Regions from separate parts of the Lactococcus sp. FSL W8-0209 genome, predicted to be linked through region 2. Evidence: riboswitches for the same ligand, from Rfam matches in the RefSeq annotation. Region 2 holds a riboswitch; the other holds the start of a gene.

Region 1 (4,195 bases), 260 kb from region 2:
TTTTTCCTTCATCTTAAACAGCCTTAGCTGGTCCAGTTTGTAAAGGCTCAGGTGATGTAAATGAAAAATCCTCTCCTTCATCGTGCCAACCAATTTTTTTCAAATAGTCTCTTTCATCCCAGTTAGAAGTATAGAAATGTTGACCACTATTTGGATTATAAAGTCTCTCAACCGTCGTTTCTTGGTTCCACGGTATGACCGTAGCATCATAAAATACAATTCCCTCATTCACCCATCCATAATTTTTGAGTTGAACTACTTCATTCGTATTTATTGTGTAGAGATGTTGACCGCTATTTTTACTGTACAAACGATAAACAGGAATTTTATCATAATTTTGACCGTTCATCGTATAGTATGAAGTTCCAAGGACTCCCTCATAACCCCAGCCCAAATGGACAAGATTATTTTTCTCGGTAAGTCCCATTGTATAAACATGCTCACCTGAATTTGGATTATAAAGGCGATAAACTGGGCCATTAAAGTTTGCCGTAACAGCTTTTGCCGGTGTTGCTTCTTTGATTGATAAACCCAGTCCAAGTAAAAGCGCCCCAAATAAGAGTCCGGTTTTGAAAAGTTTTTTATGTGTAATATGTGTGTTCATAACAAACACCTCCTTATCGTTAATAGCTAAAACAGTAATAGAAATACATTTGTAATTTTTTGGTTAATTCGTTATTTTGAGAAAATTATTTTCTCACCATGAGTATAGCGCTTTAGTTTGAATTAAGCAAGAACTATTTTTTAGTTATTTTTATCCTTATATATAAAAATGTAATCAAACAGAAATATTATTCAGGGCTTTTGTTTATATCTTCAATGCTAAAAATATATCATAAAATTAGCAAATAAAAAAACCGCTAGGAAAGTCCTAGCGAGTGTCTATTCGAGAGTGAAATACTTAATTATTTAAATTAAGCATTATAAAATTTTACGACTTTGTTTTTCTTGAACACTGCAACAATCAATCCAAATACCAGAGCAAAGATGATGTACTGCAAAACATTAAAAGGTAAAACTACTGTCAAAAGATAAGTTGGATTCAAAGTAACTGATAGAGAACCCATATTAAAAAGATGAGTTGCTCCAACAAAAATCTTATCAACATCGAAGCCAGCAGCTAAACGATAGAGAGGGAGTGCGTAGAAAACATTCAATACCATCATCACAAGAACTGATGCGATGGCTGCTAAAACTACACCAACTGTATAGTTTTTGATTGAGAATTTTTTCTTTGTAAAGAACCAAACAATTGCCATGAAGATTCCCAAAGCAATGAAGTTCATCGGCACACCAATCCAAGTTGATGGACCTTGATTAAATAGGAGATACCATAAGATAGAGCGAATAAAGAGGATAATAAATCCATCACCCAATCCCAAAGTAAAGACTCCAATAAGTACTGGAATGATTGAGAGTTCAACTTTCATAAAATCAATTCCAGGCAATAGCGGAAACTGCAAAATCGGCAATAATAAGATTGTTGATAATGCAGCAAGCATGGCAATTAATACCATCCGACGTGTTTTAGACATAAAAAAACCTCCAAATATGAGAAAATAATTCTTCAAATTTCGAGGAAGTTGATAGACATTTTTGGTTTGGCTAAAAACAGTAATCCAACCGAAGTTGATTACACTACAAAAATTGTTCATCTTCTTCCATCCAGACTTTACTGTCGCTAGCAGATTCTCACTGCTTCAATCGCCGTAGCGAATCGCGGAGTCATAAGGTCAAAGCCCTATTTACCGCCGGTCCCGAATTACACGGTGCCCTGAAGATAATTTTATTATAGCACAAAAATAGTTTGCTTATCAAGAATAAGATTTGCTTAAGAAATAAAAAAACAACTCTTTATCAGAATTGTCTTTTATAATAATCAGTTAATTTCCTTGGGCTGCATTAATCAATTGAGAAACTTCTTTTTTACTCAAACGACGAAATTGTCCTGTTGGAAGTCCATCCAATGTAAGAGTTCCATATTGAATACGACTCAATTTTTGTACTGGAAGTCCTGCAGCCGCAAACATTTTTTTAACTTGATGATTTTGTCCTTCATGGATAGTTAAACTAACAATCGAATGATTTTTTGTTTTCTCTTGTTTGATAATCTCATAACGGGCGGGACTAACTTTTTTACCTTCAATAGTCATACCTAAAGTTAAAGGACGCAAGTTTTCTTTGTTCGCTTGGCCTTCTACCTTAGCAACATAGACCTTATCAACGCCATGACGTGGGTGAGTCATCATATTCGTAAACTCACCGTCGTTTGTAAGCAAAAGCAAACCGCTTGTGTCCCAGTCCAAACGTCCCACAGGATAAATACGTTCTTTAACTTGAGGCATTAAATCCATTACCGTTTGACGTCCTTTGTCATCGCTAACTGAAGAAATATAGCCTCTTGGTTTATTTAGAAGATAATAAACGGGTTCTTCATTATAAACTGCTACTCCATTAACTTCAACGATATCTCCAGTTGAAACTTGATAACCCAAGTTTGTCATTGGAACATTATTTACCGTTACTTTTCCCGCTAAAATTAGTTCTTCTGCTTTACGTCTGCTTGCCACACCTGCATGGGCCAAATATTTATTGATTCTCATTTTCTTCACTTTCGTTAAATAAGGTTTGTTCTTCTGCGATAAATCTTGACTCATCTATTTCAGGTAATTCATCTAAATGATTAATCCCAATATAGTCTAAGAAAAATTCAGTTGTTGCATAAAGACTCGGACGTCCTGGTGCTTCAACTTGTCCGACCTTTTCAACCAAATCAAAAGCACGAAGTGTTGAGAGAACACCTGAGGAATTCACTCCGCGGAGCTGATCGATTTCGAGTCGAGTTAAAGGTTGCTTATAAGCAATAATTGATAAAACTTCAAGAGCTGATTTTGACAACGATTGATTAAGAGGAGTTTTGGCATAGTTTTTAAGAATTTCTGCAAACTCTTCTTTTGTAGCCATACGATATTTACCTGCAGTTTCAATAATCGTTAAAGCAGATTCTTCATCAGAATGATATTTTTCTTTTAAGTAATCAATTTGTTGCTGACAAGCTTGTTTAGACATTTCTGTCAATGCTGACAATTCTGCCAAGGTTAAACCAGCTTCGCCAGATACAAAAAGTAAGAGTTCACAACTTGCTGTCTTATTCACTAGTTTCTTTTCTTTCTAAAATAATTTCTCCAAAAAGCTCTCCTTGAGAAAAAGAAATCTGTTGATTTTTGATTAATTCTAAAAGAGCCATAAAAGTGGTGACGAGTTCATCTTTATTAGTAGAGCTAAAAAACAAATCTGAAAATTTACATATTTTTTGTTCTGTAAATCTAGTACTTAACTCTAAAATCTTATCAGCGATTGTAAATTTCTCAGCTGCTATTTTTGTATTCTCGTCTTGAAAATGTTGTCTTTGCAACTCAAGAATTTTAGTAAAAGCTAGAAATAAATCTAAAGCAGATTTATCCTGCAAAAGTACAGTTTCATCAGTGATAATTTCTGTCTTAGCTTTTGAATAAAAATGACTACGTTCCTGATGAAGTTCATCTAAATCTTGTGACAACATTTTATATTTCCGATATTCATCAATTTGAGCCAATAAATCATACTCAAGTTGTTCTGTATCTTCAATAAAAGTTTCGGTAACTGTCGGTAAAAGTCTTCTTGATTTAATTAACATCAGTTGACTTGCCATTAACATGTACTCTCCAGCTACTTCCAATTCAAGTTCTTTTATGGTTTGAATATAGATAAGATATTGCTCAATAACTGGTACCAATGGAACTTCAAAAATATCCATTTCATACTGACTTACCAAATGCAATAAAAGGTCGAGAGGACCCTCGAAGTTTTTAATTTTTATATTGATTTCTTTAATCATATTTTACATAATAAAAATAGTGTAAATTCCTATCTATAATATTTTTCAAGCGTTGTAATAGTTGTTAAACCAAGTAGAGTTGCCAGTTCATAAATTGACTTTCCTGTTTTAACCTGATGCAAGATATACTGTTCTCTAATTTCTTTGGAAGAATAGTTCGTAAATTTTTTCAATTCAGTATAAAGAAATTGACGAGATTTTGCGAATAATTCATCAGCATTATTAATGGCTTTAACTCTTATGGCAAATTTTTCTCTAATTGGTAAAACTCGTTTTATTCCGGCTTTTTCAATCGTGAGATATTTAAAGTTCCAATTA
Region 2 (4,195 bases):
TGTCGAAGATATAAAAGCACGCCACGCCCCTCATCATTTATTTTTTTTAATGCCTCTTCTAATTGTTCACCGCAGTCACATTTCAAAGAACCAAAAGCATCACCAGTTAAGCATTCTGAGTGAATGCGGCAAAGAATAGCTTGACCGTTACCAATATCTCCTTTAACTAAAGCAACATGGTGCTCACCATTTATTTTATTGACAAATCCTAAAATATCAAACATACCATATTTCGTTGGTAGCTTGGCTCTAGTCACTTGCTCTACTTGCAGTTCATTTTGCTTAAGATACTCTTGAATAGCTTTAATTTTGATATATTTCAAGCCCCACTCTTGCGCTTTTTCCTTCAGTTTCTCCTTACGCATCATTGTTCCATCTTCGTCCATTATTTCAACGCAGACACCTACTTCTTTTAAACCAGCCAGACGCAACAAGTCAACCGTAGCCTCAGTATGACCATTTCGCTCTAAAAGACCATTTTTCTTGGCAATAAGCGGAAATACATGACCTGGTCTACGAAAATCACTTGGTAAACTCTCGGCATCAACAAGTTTTTTTATGGTTAAGGCCCGTTCAAAAGCCGAAATTCCTGTGCTAGTTTCAATATGATCAACCGAAACTGTAAAAGCTGTTCCATGATTATCTGTATTTTTCTCTACCATTGCCTCTAATTGTAAATTCTTAGCATAAGTTTCACTGAGTGGTGCGCAAATCAATCCTTTGGCCTCACTTGCCATAAAATTAATTATTTCTGGACTGATATATTCGGCCGCACAGATAAGGTCGCCCTCATTTTCTCTATTTTCATCGTCACTAACGATAATCATTTCCCCTGCTTTAAGTGCAGCAAGTGCTTCTTCTACTTTATTATATTGGAACATTTTATCTCCTATAAAAATCCGTTGTTAAGTAGTTTTTCTTTAGTTAATGAAGATTCTTTCATCGAAGAACTACTATCGCCCCATAATTTTTCTATATATTTCCCCAAAATATCATTTTCTAAATTAACAGTATCACCCACTTTTTTATCTGCAATTATCGTCTCTTTGAGCGTATGTGGAATAATAGAAACACTAAAAGATTTCGACTTAACCTGAGCAACTGTAAGACTAATCCCATCAATCGTAATTGAGCCTTTTTCGACGATGTATCTCATTAAATTTAAGCTCGTTTTGATTTCAAACCAGATGGCATTTTCTTCTTTTTTTACTTCTAAAATCTGGCCAACTCCATCAATATGTCCTGACACAATATGCCCACCAAATCGGCCATTTAATGGCATCGCTCGTTCTAAGTTAACTTTGGCGCCCACATTTAAGGTCCCAAGATTTGAACGATTTAGACTTTCAGGCATAATATCAGCCATAAATTCTTTTTGATTAAATTCAGAAACGGTCAGGCATAAACCATTTGTTGAAATAGAATCTCCAAGTTTCATATCCTCTAAAATCAAGGAAGCACGGATACTAATTTTGGAGGATTTTTCTCTTTTTTGCAGGCGACTCACTTCCCCTATTTCTTCAATTATTCCTGTAAACATTAAAGAAGCTCACTTTCTAATAAAATATCTTCTCCTAGATGGGTTATTTGAGGACTTTTTAGGAGATAGGCTTGATTGGGTTGCTCGATTCCATGTCCTTCAACTGGACTTGGTGCTTCTTTTCCACCAAATATTTTAGGGGCAATATAAGTTTGAACTTTTTGGACTATCCCTGCTTTTAATGCCGAAGCATTTAATGTCCCTCCACCTTCCAAGATGATACTGTCAATCCCCTTTTCTCCTAACTTTTTGGTCAATTCTTTCAAATTCAATCTTCCTTCTAGGCAAGAAACTAAGATAATTTCACAACCCACTTTAAGAAAGGGAGCTTGTTTTTCGGGGTCAGACTCAGCTGTAGCAATAATCGTTGGAATTTCAGTAGCTGTAGAAACAATCTTGGAAGTTAAAGGACTTCTTAAATGAGTATCACAAATGATTCTTATCGGATTTTTTCCATTTTCCAACCTGACAGAGAGTTGTGGATCATCTAAAATAAGTGTTTCAACACCAATCATAATTGCCATAAAACGTGAACGGTCTTGATGTACTTTCTCTCTTGCAATTTCACCTGTAATCCATTTTGATTGACCTGCTGATGTCGCAATTTTTCCGTCTAAAGTCATTGCATACTTCATCATGACATAGGGAAGCCCTTGACTAACATAATAAAAGAAAATTTTATTTAATTCTTCACATTCTTTTTCTAAGACTTTGATAGAAACTTCAATTCCAGCTTCTCTCATTGCTTTAATTCCTTTTCCTGAAACCAAGGGATTGGGGTCTAAATGCCCGATAACAACACGCTTAATTCTATTTTTTATAATCGCTTCAAAACAAGGGGGTTGTTTTCCCTGATGCGCACAAGGCTCTAAGGTCACATAAAGCGTGGCTCCTTCGGGAGATTCGTTACAATCCTTAAAAGCATTGATTTCCGCGTGAGCTTCCCCATATTTTTCATGATAGCCTTGACCAATAATTCTCCCTTCTTTGACAATAAGGGCTCCTACTTGAGGGTTAGGGTTGACATTACCACCTCCTTTTTTTGCAAGTACAATTGCTAAATCCATGTAGTATTCGTCTTTTTTCATCTATTCATCCTTTCTAATAAAAAATAAGACCCTAAAATAAAATTTCAGGGTCTTTTGATAAATTTTCTATTTTTTTTCGAGCAAAAATGCAGCTCAAAAAACCAAAAATGGAGTGAATTATTTAAATTCACTCCAGAGTTTTAGGCTAAATAGACATAATACTGACTAGAGTATTATGGTTTTATTATCTTCTTTCATCCAGACTATACTGTCGGCCTCGGAGTTTCACCGAATCATGCTGCAAGCAGCTCGCGGGCTATACCGCCGGTAGGGAATTACACCCTGCCCTGAAGATTTATTCAATTGTAGCTAAAGTATAGCATTTAAATTTAAAGATTGTCAAGAAATAAAAACGTATTCTTTAAAATAGCAATTTCTCAAGTTAGTTACTAATAGTTTTCGCCTATTTATTTGCTCAAAAATTACAATTTTGCTAAAATGGCTCTATTAGAACATAGGATATCTTATCATGCAAGAAATAAAAATAAACCCTCAACTCACTTGGCTTTCTTTTAATGTCGAAGACCTTAGAAATACTTCTGAACTTGCTACTTATGGTATTGACTTAGAAACGCTTCAATATGCCGAAGATAAAAATGAACGTCCTCACACGGAGTTCATCCCTGATAGTCAAGACTTTGTACTGATTTTCAATAGTCTGGATTTACTCAATTCAGAAGTTCATTATAAGACGGTTCCCATTACTTTTGTAGCACAAAAAAATCGATTAATTACTCTTTATCATCCAGAAAATGAATATTTAATTAATCAAATTAAAAAATATTGTTTTCAAAATGAACCAGAAACAGTTTATCATCTTCTTTTCATCAGTTTATTTTTGATTTCAGAGGCTTTCTTTCCTTACTTAGAACAAATTGATAAATCAAAAGAAGAAATTAATCAAAAGTTGCGTGAAAAAACAACAAAGAAAAATTTGTTGGCCCTTTCTGATATTGAAACGGGAATGCTGTATATTGTATCTAGTGCCAACCAAAATACTCTACTACTTGAACAACTTAAAACAAAAAGTATTTACAGACAGTTCAATGAAACTGAAAAAGAGCAGCTTGAAGATGCAATTATCGAAGCACAACAGCTTGCCAGTATGACACACCTTAATGCTCAAATTCTTGAACAATTAGCAGGAACTTATAATAATGTCCTTAATAATAATTTGAATGATAATATGACAACTTTGACAATTGTTTCTGTACTTTTGGCAGGATTAGCAGTCATCACTGGTTTTTTTGGAATGAATGTACCACTTCCACTTACTAACCAAAAAGATGCTTGGGTTTGGATTATTGGTGCTTGTATTATTCTTTGGCTACTTTATGCGGCACTCTTTCGTTATATTATTGGTCGAAGACAATAAAAAAATCAGCCAAAGCTGATTTTTTTATTTTATTTTTACGCTTGCAATTTTTTCAAGATCATCAGCAATTGGATGTCCATTGCTTGTTCGATCTGATAATGATAAATCGCACAAATTGATATCGTATTTCTTACCAGTCTCACTGATAACTTCTAATACTTGTTCATCAGTTTCTTTTGTCGCTGGTGCTTT

What was found. A riboswitch is a leader RNA that binds a small molecule or an ion and turns the genes downstream of it on or off. The one in region 2 is predicted to bind FMN.
Region 1: another riboswitch for FMN. It lies ahead of MKX45_RS07445 (ECF transporter S component); the one in region 2 lies ahead of ribD (bifunctional diaminohydroxyphosphoribosylaminopyrimidine deaminase/5-amino-6-(5-phosphoribosylamino)uracil reductase RibD).

Annotation. Positions count from the first base shown of each region.
Region 1 covers NZ_JBBOVN010000001.1:1,511,843-1,516,037, forward strand. Annotated here, with positions in the region: gene MKX45_RS07440 (glycoside hydrolase, family 25) at 14-604, opposite strand; gene MKX45_RS07445 (ECF transporter S component) at 915-1,535, opposite strand; FMN riboswitch at 1,650-1,786, opposite strand; gene MKX45_RS07450 (pseudouridine synthase) at 1,884-2,603, opposite strand; gene scpB (SMC-Scp complex subunit ScpB) at 2,590-3,156, opposite strand; gene MKX45_RS07460 (segregation/condensation protein A) at 3,149-3,877, opposite strand; gene xerD (site-specific tyrosine recombinase XerD) at 3,907-4,195, opposite strand, start outside.
Region 2 covers NZ_JBBOVN010000001.1:1,256,536-1,260,730, reverse strand. Annotated here, with positions in the region: gene MKX45_RS06270 (bifunctional 3,4-dihydroxy-2-butanone-4-phosphate synthase/GTP cyclohydrolase II) at 1-881, opposite strand, end outside; gene MKX45_RS06265 (riboflavin synthase) at 890-1,540, opposite strand; gene ribD (bifunctional diaminohydroxyphosphoribosylaminopyrimidine deaminase/5-amino-6-(5-phosphoribosylamino)uracil reductase RibD) at 1,540-2,628, opposite strand; FMN riboswitch at 2,811-2,927, opposite strand; gene MKX45_RS06255 (magnesium transporter CorA family protein) at 3,098-4,003, shown strand; gene parC (DNA topoisomerase IV subunit A) at 4,028-4,195, opposite strand, start outside.